One region of the Acidovorax sp. 106 genome, then DNA from elsewhere that is predicted to be linked to it. Evidence: predicted binding sites of a transcription regulator. Region 1 holds the regulator's gene; each other region holds the start of a gene.

Region 1 (4,038 bases):
TATGCAGATTGCGGCCACGGCCAACCGCCACAACCCGGTGGAAGAAGACACCGAACAACTGGCCATGAGCACACTGTCCTTCCAGGACTACGTGCGTGAACGCATGCTGCGCCGCCGCCATGAAGTGATGAACGGCCCGGCCGAGCCGCCAACGTTTGCAGAGCGCAGCCGCGACCAAGACCGCGACTTCCCCCGCGAGCGCCCCGCCGCTCCAGCCGTGGTGCGCCACAACCCTCTGCGCTCCATCCCGATGGACCTGCCAGAGCCACCTCCTCGCCGCAAGGCCGAAGCCGCAGCGCCCGCCGCCTCCATGGCCCAGCAGCAAAGCCTGATGAACGAACTGCACGCCATGAAGGAGATGATTGAAGACCGCTTCAACACCATGGCCTGGCTGGGCCAGGCCAAGCAAAACCCCATCCAGTCGAACCTGATGCTGAAGATGATCCGTGCGGGCTACTCGCCCGCGCTGGCCCGCGCCGTGCTGGAGCGCATGCCCGAGGACCTGTCGGCAGGCGACGCTGTGCGCTGGCTCATGGATGTGCTTGAGCGCAACCTCAAGACCGACGAGAACGAAGCGCCGCTGTACGAGCAAGGCGGCATCTTTGCCCTGGTCGGCTCTACCGGTGTGGGCAAAACCACCACCACCGCCAAGCTGGCCGCGCTGTGCGCCCGCGTGCATGGCCCTGGCAGCGTTGGCCTGATCACGCTGGACACCTACCGCGTGGGGGCCCACGAACAACTGCGCACCTATGGCCGCATGCTGGGCATTGTGGCCCACCTGGCCCACGACCGTGCCGCACTGCAAGACCTGCTGGGCCTGCTCAGCGGCAAGAAAATGGTGCTGATCGACACCACTGGCGTCGCGCCGCGCGACCCCCGCAAGCGCAGCATGCTGGACGTGCTGGACCTGCCCCGCGTGAACCGCCTGCTGGTGCTCAATGCGGGCTGCCACGGCGACACGCTGGACGATGTGCTCACCTCCTTCAAGACTGCAGGCTCGCAGCAGGCCATCCTGTCCAAGGTGGACGAAGCCGTGAAGCTGGGGCCCTCAATTGACGCGCTGATTCGCCACCAAATGGTGCTGCGCGGCGTCACCAACGGCCAACGGGTGCCTGAAGACTGGGAACCTGCAGAAGCGCACAAGCTCATCAGCACCTCCATGCGCGCCCCCGTGAAGTCACCGTTTGACCCCAAGGCGTCAGACCTGAACTACTACTTCTCGAACGCACCCGAGGCCCTGACAGAGAAAGGACTTGTGGATGCTTGATACCGGCTTTCACCAAGCGGCAGGCCTGAGCAGCTTCACGCCGCAAGCCCAGTTGCGCGTGCTGGCGGTGGCCAGCCAGGAGCGCGCCTCCAGCGGGCTGGAGATGCTCTGGCAGATTTGCGCCAACCTGCAGCGCCTGGGCTACCCCGTGATGGTGCTGGACGGTACCGCACTGGAAACTGACGACACCCCAGGCCTGAGCCATGTGCTGCAGCAAGCCCCCTGGAACGACGGTCTGGGCACCAGCGCCAGCGCATCGGTCACCTCGGTGGCCGTAATCCCTGCCGCGCGGGGCCTGCACCAGCTGCAGCGGCAGGCCTACACCGAAGGCGCTCCCCCGCTGCAAGGGCTGCTGCCGTATTTCCGCGCCTACGGGCTGCTGGTGCTGCACGCCCCAGCAGGGCTGCTAGGCCCCTTGCTCACACACACCAGCACCATCCCGCTGGCGGTGATGGAGGGCGGCTCCGCCGGTGTTTTGTCCTGCTACAAAAGCCTCAAGCAGATTGCCACGCATTCCGGCCTGCCCTGCACCGTGGCCTCGGTGCTGCAAGGCGATGGCGCCAGCGAGCGTCGCCGCACGCTGGGCGCGTTACGCACCTTGCAAGACTGCGCCGAACGACACCTGGGCGGGCGCGTGCGCACGACCACCGTCTCGGCCAATAACCCTCATGACGTTCAACGCTTGGCCTTGCAACTGCTGGAAAACGCGGGCACCATCAGCGGACCGCTGACTGCGCTACCATCCAGCCACGTGACGGGTTTGTCGGGCACACCTGAGCCAACGCCCACCGTCTGGAGCCACTGATCTGATGTACACCGCCAAAGGCCAGCTCGATCGTGATGCCATGATCCGCCAGCATGTTCCGCTGGTGAGGAGGATTGCGCACCACATGATTGCCAAGCTGCCTCCCAACGTGGAACTGGACGACCTGATCCAGGTCGGCATGATGGGCTTGGCGGATGCCCTGTCGCGCTACGAAATGGCCCAGGGCGTTCAGTTTGAGACCTTTGCCACCCAGCGCATCCGTGGCGCCATGCTCGACGAATTGCGCGAGGGCGACTGGATGTCCCGCAGCTCCCGCAAGAGCCAAAAAGACATTGAGCACGCTGTGCACCGGCTGGAGCAAAAGCTGGGGCGCAGCCCGCTGGAGTCTGAAATTGCCGAGGAGATGGAGCTGAGCCTGGCCGACTACCAAAGCCTGCTGGGCAAGGTGCGCGGCACGCAGCTGGTGTACCTGGAAGATATGACCCACGGCGAGGACGATGACGGTTTTCTGGACCGCCACGTGGCCGATGCTGCGGCCGACCCGGTGGAGTTGCTGCGCGACCAGCGGCTGCGCACATCGCTGGTCAATGCCATCAAAAGCCTGCCCGAGCGCGAGCAGCACATCATGGGCATGTACTACGAGCACGACATGAATCTCAAGGAGATTGCCGCCGTGCTGGGCGTGACCGAATCGCGCGTGTGCCAGCTGCACAGCCAGTCCATCGCCCGCCTGCGCGCCAAGATGCGCAGCCACTGACCTGGCCACATTTAAACAAAATAGCTGCTATCGCTTGTAAAAAAAGCGCTAGCAGCTATTGTTTTTATAGCAAAATCACCCCAAGAAATTCAAACCTGCGCCAGACTGCGCACAGGAAGTGGCGGCCGTCCGCTCAACCCACCGAGCGATAGATGCGCGCTGCGCCGCCTGGCTTGGCAGCCCCGGCTTGCGGGTTGCCGTAAGTGGCAGCCTGGGCGCCACCAGCCTGGGGCACGAGCACAGACACCTGCCGGTCGGTCAGGACCGCCACACGGGCCAAGTTATCACGTTGCATGGACAAATTCTGTCCAATAGCGGCCACGCGCTGCTGAAATTGAGGTGGGAACTCGGAAGTCTTCTGGAGTTGGGCTTGCTCCAACACCCAGGTAAAACGCGCCGCAGCGTCGCGCAAAGCGGTGCTGGCCGTCTCTAGAGAGGGGGCGTCCAGTGCCAGCAAGGCGGCTGACACCTTTTCGATGTGTTGCTCTACCGTGGTGAGGGCTTCTTCTAACGACATGGTGGTGGTGCGCTAGACAAAGCCTGGGATCAGGCGTTTATCCGCGGGCGCGAGAAAAGATTTCTTGCGCATTGGACAACAATTTGTCCGCAATCGCATCCGCATCCACCGAAAAAGTGCCGTTGTTGATGGCAGCGCGCACTTCGCTCACGCGCTTGGCATCGAAATCGCTGGTCGTGCGACCAGGCTGCTCCAGTGCGCGGGCTGAACTGGACACCGTGACAGGCACACCGGCGGCCGACGCAGCTGCAGCGCCTTTTGCCACCCCTTCCGCAGCAGGGGCTGGACTTTTGGCTTGCTTGGCAAGCCCCGTCTGCGCCAATGCGCCCGGGAGTTCCGGTTTTTGACCTATCTTCATCGCTCTCTCCACCACCCCGTGTGATGTGGGGCTCAGTAGCAATGTTTTCGACCCGTTTTGGACGGACTTTAGCTATTTATGCAGGCAAATCCTCAAAGAGTGATGGTCACTGTTCCATCTTCAGCCACAATGCCACTCACTACGCGACCATTGTCCATTCTGACGCGCACAGTTTGCCCAACAGTGCCTGCGGACAACGCCTGGCCCGCAGAGACCACAGCATAACCCGGCCCTTGGGCTGAGACGCGCACCTGCGCCCCTGCACGGAAAATGCTGGGCGCCTTGACCATGGATTGGCGCAGGGCCTGCCCGGCCATCAACTGGCGCGAGGCGGTCTGACCCACCCAGGCCTCAGGGTTGGCAACCACCGGAG
Region 2 (4,038 bases), 870 kb from region 1:
CCCAGGTTCAGCAGCGCGAGGGGCTGTGCGAATTCAGTGGGCACGGTGGGTGCGCCCTCCATCCTCATGCGCTCGATGACCTCTGCAGCCCACGGCGGCAAATCGGCCAGCACACTGGGGGCAACCGTTGAGCTGGGGCTTTGGAGCGGTTCGTGAGAGTGTGTGGGCATGGCGTGTCGGGAGTATCTAAGAACCTGTTCTAAGCACTTTACGGCGGTGTCTGGGCGCGAGCTTGCGTGCTGGTGCCCGGTGGCTGCACCCCTGACGGGGGCAGGCCGTGGCGAATGCGCTCGTGCATCTCGACGGTGAGTGCCTCGATGCGTTCCGTCAGCTGTTTGGTCAGCTCGGTCAGGCGGGTGTTTTGCTCCAGCAGCTCCAGCATCTGGGTGGCGTTTTGCGCAGCGATCAACTGGCGCTGTTCGTTGGCCACGGCCAGTGCCTCGCGGTGCTGGGCATCGGCCTCGGCGTGCATTTTGTCGCGGGCAGCCTGCCGGGTTTGGGCCAGCAAGATCAAGGGCGCGGCATAGGCCGCCTGCAGGCTGAAGGCCAGGTTCAGCAAAATGAAGGGGTACACATCAAAGTGCAGCCACCCCGCAGAGTTGATGACGATCCACACCGCTACCACCACGGTCTGCGCGCCCAGGAACAACGGGGTTCCAAAAAATCGGGCAAAGGCCTCGGCCCGCAGGGCAAACTGGTCTGCACCAAAGGTGGGGGCCATGTGCGCATGCTGCGAGTGGTAGCGCCGGTGCTCAGCCCCTGCCGCTGCAATGGCCTGCGCGCTCGTCCGCGTTGCCGTGGCTGCGGTTGTGGCTGTGCCGCCGCCAGATGGCTGGCCTGGCTTACCCGACGGACCTGCGGGATGGTTCATTCAGATACCTTTTGCACCATGGAGTGATCACCAACGCACGGCCGTGGCGGGCGATGTGCGTTGGACAGTGGTTGAAAACCGGTTCAAAGAGCCTGCAAACCTCAAGGCTTGAGCGCATGGTCCAGATCAGGCTTGCGCCAAGGGTCCACATGCGTCATGAGGTTGAGCACACGGTGGCGCTGCAGAACGCGCTGACGCGCCAGCACGGCAATGTCGTGTCCGGCTTCTACAGTGATGAGTGCGTCCACCTCCAGGTGGGCGTCCACCACCACCATGTCGCCCATTTTGCGCGTGCGCACATCGTGCACACCGGACACGCCGGGGGTGTCCAGCAAGGTCTGGCGAATGGCTTGTACCTCTTGCTCGTCCACCGCGCGGTCCATCAGGTCGTGCATGGCGTCCCAGCCAAACTCCCAGCCCATCTTGCCCACCATGAAGCCCACGATCAAGGCCGCAATCGGATCGAGGATGGGGTAGCCCGCAAGGTTGCCCGCAATGCCCACGCCCACCACGAGAGATGAGGCAGCATCCGACCGAGCATGCCACGCGTTGGCCACCAGCATGCTGGACTTGACCCGCTTGGCCACGGCCAGCATGTAGCGAAACAGCAGCTCCTTGCCCAGCAAGGCGCCGCCCGCCACCCACAGGGCCACGGCGTGCACCTGGGGCACGGTGTCAGGGTTCTCCAGCTTCAGCACTGCCGACCACACCATGCCCACACCCACGGCCAGCAGCAGCAAGCCCAGCACCAACGAGGCTGCTGTCTCAAACCGCTGGTGGCCGTAGGGATGGCCTTCGTCAGCGTCTTTTTGCGAGTGGTGGTTGGCAAACAGCACCACAAAATCAGCCACCAGATCGGACAACGAGTGGATGCCGTCGGCAATCAAGCCCTGCGATTTGGACAGTACGCCCACCACGATCTGCACGGTGCTGAGCACCAGGTTGACAACAACACTGACCCAGGTGCTGCGCGAGGCCGCAGCGGCGCGCTCTTGCGGCGTGTGCTGGGTGTCTTCGCTGTCGTCAAGTTCGTTGAAGTTCATGGGCTCTGATCCAAATTCCGAAGCACCACAGGCTACACGCCCAGTCTTAAGAATGCATTGAGGCCCGTTCAGTTTTGCGCGAATATGCCGATAACCCTGCCATGCAAGTCTCTAGCGCCTCCTCCACCAGCAGTGCATCGGGCGCCCAGTCCTCCAGCGAAATCGCCAAACTGCAAAAGCAACTGCGCCAGTTGACTGACGAACTCAAAAACGTGGCCACCTCTGACATGGACGCCAAGGCCAAGAAGCAAAGGGTAGAGGCTCTGCAAGCGCAGATCCAGATGGTGCAAGCGCAAATTGAGGCCATTCAGCGCCAGAACCAGCAAGCGCAGATCGAAAAGCAAAAGCAGGCCGAGCTTGCCAAGGCACAAAAAGCCGCCGAAACCCAGACCAAGCAAAACAACAGCGCCACACCCGGCCGCCAACGTACACCCGGCCTGGGCGAAAACGTAGACACCTTCGCCTGACCGCCGTCCGACAGCGTGCCGCGAACTACGCTTGCGGGGCAGCCACCGTGGCTGCAGCCACGAGCTTCTGCGTGTAGGGGTGTTCAGGCCTGTTCAGCACGGCGTCCACCGTCCCGCACTCCACAATGGCGCCGTCCTTCATCACCAGCACCTCGTGCGCCATGGCGCGGATCACCTCCACATCGTGCGTGATGAGCAGGTAGCTCAGGCCCTTTTCGCGCTGCAGGCGCTGCAGCAAGGCCAGCACCTGCTGCTGGATGGTGACATCGAGCGCGCTGGTGGGCTCATCGAGCACCAGCACCTGGGGCTGCACGATGAGGGCGCGGGCCACGGCCAGCCGCTGGCGTTGGCCCCCTGAAAATTCGTGCGGGTAGCGCGCCAGCAAGCCGGGGAATTGCGCCTCGGTCAGGCCCACCTCGGCCAGGGCTGCTTCCACACGGCTGCGGCGCTCGGCAGTTGGCATGGCGGGCTCGTGCACCAGCAGCCCTTCGCCCACGATCTCTTCCACCGTCATGCGCGGCGAGAGCGACGAGAACGGGTCTTGAAACACCACCTGCACCCGGCGGCGCAAGGCCTGGTTGGCAGGGGTGTTGCGCGTGGCGGGCTGTTGCCACGCCTGGCCGTTGACCTTCAGGTCGCCACCCGAGGGCAGCAGCCCCAAAATGGCCTGCGCCAGGGTGGACTTGCCCGAGCCTGATTCGCCCACCACCCCCAGCGTTTGCCCCGGCAGCAGTTGCAAATCAGCCCCCTGTACGGCCACAAACTCGCCCTTTTTGAACCAGCCCCGCACGCCAGGCAGAGGCGTGGGGTAGGTCACGCGCAACTGGTGCGCCTGCACCACGGGCGGCGTGCCTGCGGGCGGGACCGCCTCGACCACATCGCGCCGGGGCTGGCTGGCCAGCAGGCGGCGGGTGTAGGCATGCTGAGGGTTGGCAAACACATCGGCCACAGCGCCCTGCTCTACCAGCACGCCCTTCTCCATCACGGCGATGCGGTCGGCAAAGCGGCGCACCAGGTTCAGGTCGTGCGTGATGAGCAGCACGGCCATGCCGGTCTGGCGCTGCAGCTCAGAGAGCAGGTCCAGAATCTGGCCGCGCAGCGTCACGTCGAGCGCGGTGGTGGGCTCGTCGGCCAGCAAGAGTTTGGGGCTGCTGGCCAGGGCCATGGCGATCATGGCGCGCTGGCGCTGGCCACCCGAGAGCTGGTGTGGAAAGCTGTTGGCGCGCCGCGCAGGCTCAGGGATGCCGGTTTTTGCTAGCAATTCAATAGCTGCCTGCGCACATTGCGCGCCCGTCAGGCCCTTTTTTAGCAACAAAATCTCGGCAATCTGCTGGCCAATGGTCATCAGCGGGTTCAGGGCCGTCATTGGTTCCTGGAAGACCATGGCCACCTCGCCCCCGCGCACGCCGCGCATCTCACGCTCGGTCAGGGCCAGCAAGTCACGCCCGGCAAACAGGGCCCGGCCTGAAACCGCCGCATCGCCCGCCAAGCGCAGCAGGCTCAATGCGGTGATGGTCTTGCCCGAACCCGACTCGCCCACCAGCGCGAGTTTTTCACCGGGGGCGATGTCAAAGTTCACGCCGCGCACCACCTCTTTGGTGCCAAAGCGAACGCGCAGGTCGGCCACCTGCAGCAGAGGCTTAGTCACAGGCTGTGG
Region 3 (4,038 bases), 2.8 Mb from region 1:
CGCATGTCCTGCTGCCAGGCATTCAAAGCCGCCTTGCGCTCGTCTTCGGTCGGCAGGGCTTTGGCCTCGCGCTGGCGGGCTTCCATGTCAAGCGCCAGGGCTTCGATAGGCGTGCGCGAGATCACCATGGCGTCGATCTGCGCCTGGGCCGCCGCAGGCAGTGCCGCAGTGGTGCCGGCGCGCAGTTGCCGGGCCAGGTAAGCACCGACGCCCATGGTGCCCACGGCGTGCGCGCCCATCGCCGTGCAACCCCAGGTGACGCGGTCCAGCAGTTGCGCCGTGGTGCGCTCATCGGCCGTTGTCCAGTCACCGGGGGCCGTGGTGTCGGCAGGCCGTGCCTTGGTGCGTGCGATGCGGGTGGGGCTGGGGTCGCCCGAAGCGGCCGATGCACCCGACGCCGCCATGCCCAACAACCCTGCCAGCAAGGTGCGGCGTGCGATGGAGGGTGGGGGTGTCAAGAAAGGGGTCATGGGGCAGCCTCACGCAGCAGATGTCTAGAACCTTTTTAAACGGCTCTTTGCCTATGCTGCCGCACGTTGCCCATGGCATGCAAGCCGCTGTGCACAGGCTTTACCTGCGCGACATAAATGCGCTTGAAGCGGTTGCACTTTGCTGCAGATGCGGGGGCTTTGCGCCCTGCGTGCCCCTGCTTGTTGAACGATCTGCCGTGGGTGCTCAGGGTTGTTTGCCTGTGGCCTCGGCCGCTTCTTCAAAGCGGTCCACCTTGCGCAGCTGCTTGAAGCCCAGCGTCCACCCGCCCACCACGCCCAGGGTGCACAGGCCGCCCAGCACCGCGGCGGGCACCACGCCCAGCCACGCGGCGCTGGTGCCTGCGCGGAACTCACCCAGCTCGTTGGACGAGCCGATGAACAGCATGTTGACCGCATTCACCCGGCCACGCATATGGTCGGGGGTGGAGAACTGCACCAGCGCGCCCCGGATGTACACGCTGACCATGTCGGCCGCCCCGGCCACCAGCAGTGCCGCAAACGACAGCCAGAACCAGGTCGACACCGCAAATATCAGGTTGGCCAGCCCGAACACGGCCACCGCGATAAACATGGTGCGGCCCACCTTGCTGTTGAAGGGGCGCATGCTCAGGTACAGCCCGGCGCCCACTTCGCCCACCGCCACAGCGCTGCGCAGCGCGCCCAGGCCCGCCGGGCCCACGTGCAGCACTTCGCTGGCGTAGATGGGCAGCAGCGCCACCACGCCTCCCAGCAGCACGGCAAACAGGTCCAGCGAGATGGTGCCCAGGATGATGGGGCGCGAGCGAATGAACCGGATGCCCGCGCCAAAGCGCTGCCACATGGTGCCCAGCGTGGGCCCCACGGGGCCTGCGTGGGCTGTGGCCACGCGCATCAGCAGCGCAGTGCCGATGGCAAAGCAGGCAAAGCACAGGGCAAAGGTCAGTTCACCGCCACCCAGGGCATACAGCACGCCCCCTAGCAGCGGGCCGCCAATGCTGGCAGAGCGCATGAGCATGCTGTTGGCCGCAATGGCCTGGGCCAGTTGCTCGCGCGGCACTACCTGGGGCAGCAGGCTTTGCAGCGCGGGCCCTGAAAACGCCCGCGAGCAGCCAAACAGCACCAACACGGCGTACACGCCCGCCACGCCACTGGCGCCGTGGCCCGACAGCCACCACAACCCGGCGCTGCACAAGGCCCCCACGGCCCAGCTGATGGCCAGGATGTTCTTGCGCGAGAAGCGGTCGATCAAATCGCCCGCAGGCAGCAGCAGGCACAGCATGGGCAGGAACTGCGCCAGCCCCACATAGGCCAGCGCCAGCGGGTTGCGCGTCAGGTCATACACCTGCCAGGCCACCACCACGGCTTGCACCTGGGTGGCAAACACCGCCATGAGGCGTGCGCTGATGAAAGACAGAAAACCGGGGTGGCGGTAGATGCTGGCCGGGGCAGCCGCTGGTGGGAGGGAGGTGGAAGACGTCACTTGAAGGAGCGGCACCGGCCGCGCATGAGATTGATTCGCATGCTAACGCTTTGTGGCGCAGCTTGCTTGGCCGCCGCCAGGGTCAGGGCGCACCGGACCCGCGCTGAAAAACGGCTGCGCAGAGCGTTGCACACATTTCCCAGAAGTTTTCGCACAAACGTCCGATAACCCATAGAACGCGAATCAAAGAGGGAGATGTCACCACCGCCAGAGCCAGCGGTGCGTGTGCCGTTGCAGGCCCCGGCTGGGGCCAGTGCTGTCTATTTGGAGACAACCTAAGAGAACTGCCATGGGGCTGAGCGTCAATACCAATGTGATGTCGCAGAGCGCGCAGCGCAGTCTGGGCCGTGTGCAGGGCGAGCTGGCCTTGTCCATACAGCGGCTTTCGTCGGGCCTGCGCATCAACAGCGCCAAGGACGATGCCGCCGGGCTGGCCATATCCGAGCGCTTTACCAGCCAGATCCGGGGGCTGAACCAGGCCGCGCGCAATTCCAACGATGCGTTGTCCCTTTTGCAAACGGCAGAGGGCGCGCTGTCTGGCGTCAGCGGCAATCTGCAGCGCATCCGCGAGCTGGCGGTTCAGGCGGCCAATGGCACCTACAGCGCCTCAGACAAGCAGGCCATACAGGCCGAGGTGGCGCAACTGGCCGCAGAGATCGACCGGTCTGCCCTGGCCACCCAGTTCAACGGCATGGCGGTGTTTGACCCCAGCCGGGCCAGTGCGGTGGGGGACGAGAATCAGCTGGCCGTGTTCGACGGCATGACCAGCGTGGGCAGCTGGCTGGAGAGCAGCGAGCAGTTGATTTCCAGCCTGTACGGCATCCAGGCCGATGGGGCGGCGCTGGAGATTCGCTACACCGGCTTTACCGACAACGCCGGTGGCGTCGCCGCCTACGTGCAGGCCACGGGCTTTGATGGGCAAGGCCGTGGCAACAATCTTGTTTTGCAGGTGGATATGGCAGATTTTGTGCCGCCCAACCTGCCCAACGGCGGCTCTGCCCCGTACTACAACGACCGCATCATTGCCCACGAAATGGTGCACGCCGTGATGGCGCGCGCCACCAACTGGCAGGACTTGACGGGCAACCACCTGTGGTTTGTGGAGGGCACGGCCGAATTCATCCAGGGGGCGGAGGAGCGTGTCAAAGCCGACGTGGCCAGCTCCAGTGCCGCCACAGTGGCTGCGGCCATCAATGGGCCGTCCAACACCAGCGCTTTTTACTCGGCCAGCTACTCGGCGGCGCGCTACCTGCACAGCCGAATCAAGGCGGCAGGGGGCGAGGGCATCAAGGACGTGCTCACCTACCTGAACAGCAACCCCGGCTCAACGCTCGACCAGGCACTGGCCAACGCGTCCAGCGGGCAGTTTGCCAGCGCGGCCGATTTCAAAACCCAGTTTGCGGCGGCGGGTGCTGCGTTCATCGGCGCGTTTGACTTGAACAACGCAGACACCGGTGCCATCGGGGGGCTGGATGTGGACGGAGGGGATGTGAAGACCGCCACCAGCACGGTGCCCAACAGCGGCAGCAAATCGGGCACCAATGTGCTGGATGGGTTCACGGAGTCGTTTGAGGCGATTGCCACCTCGGGCGGCTCCACAACGACCAAAGTGTTCCAGGTAGGGGCCAATGCCAACCAGACGCTGGAGACGCGGGTGGGTGCAGTCAACCTCAGTGCGCTGGGCTTGCGCAGCACGCTGGATGTGACGATCTCGCCAGCCCAGGCCATCGTGGCGGTGGACCGGGCGCTGGACTACGTCAACAGCCAGCGCGCAGTGATTGGTGCCCAGTCTTCGCGGCTGGAGACCACGATGTCTACGCTGCAAAACACCAGCCAGAACCTGTCGGCCAGCCGCGCGCGCATTGTGGATGCCGACTTTGCGGTCGAGGCTGCAGCCCTGGCGCGCCAGCAGATCCTGCAGCAGGCGGGCACTGCCATGGTGGCGCAGGCCAACCAGGTGCCCCAGGGCGTGCTGGCGTTGCTGCGCTGAGGGCGGCACGGCAGGTCTGCAGGTCTGGGTTAGCGCGGGTGCTGCCGATGCCGGTACGTCCACGGCGCTTGGGGCCGCTTTTGCGACCACAGCCCCAC

The links. The regulator FliA, encoded in region 1, starts transcription of late flagellar genes. The targets are predictions, from matches to a motif close to CTAAAGTTTNNNNNNNNNNNGCCGNTA.
Region 2: the regulator FliA is predicted to act here: its motif matches at 1,981-2,007, upstream of C8C98_RS00945 (FlxA-like family protein).
Region 3: the regulator FliA is predicted to act here: its motif matches at 2,091-2,117, upstream of C8C98_RS17195 (flagellinolysin).

The regions. Positions count from the first base shown of each region.
Region 1 is NZ_RCCC01000001.1:1,084,046-1,088,083, forward strand. It holds gene flhF (flagellar biosynthesis protein FlhF) at 1-1,267, shown strand, start outside; gene C8C98_RS04825 (hypothetical protein) at 1,260-2,072, shown strand; gene C8C98_RS04830 (RNA polymerase sigma factor FliA) at 2,077-2,790, shown strand; gene C8C98_RS04835 (hypothetical protein) at 2,924-3,307, opposite strand; gene flgM (flagellar biosynthesis anti-sigma factor FlgM) at 3,345-3,665, opposite strand; gene flgA (flagellar basal body P-ring formation chaperone FlgA) at 3,758-4,038, opposite strand, start outside.
Region 2 is NZ_RCCC01000001.1:211,247-215,284, forward strand. It holds gene C8C98_RS00930 (hypothetical protein) at 1-170, opposite strand, end outside; gene C8C98_RS00935 (DUF1003 domain-containing protein) at 209-871, opposite strand; gene C8C98_RS00940 (cation diffusion facilitator family transporter) at 973-1,914, opposite strand; gene C8C98_RS00945 (FlxA-like family protein) at 2,016-2,381, shown strand; gene C8C98_RS00950 (ABC transporter ATP-binding protein) at 2,407-4,038, opposite strand, start outside.
Region 3 is NZ_RCCC01000001.1:3,886,083-3,890,120, forward strand. It holds gene C8C98_RS17185 (DUF1800 domain-containing protein) at 1-470, opposite strand, end outside; gene C8C98_RS17190 (MFS transporter) at 676-1,965, opposite strand; gene C8C98_RS17195 (flagellinolysin) at 2,240-3,940, shown strand; gene C8C98_RS17200 (thermonuclease family protein) at 3,970-4,038, opposite strand, start outside.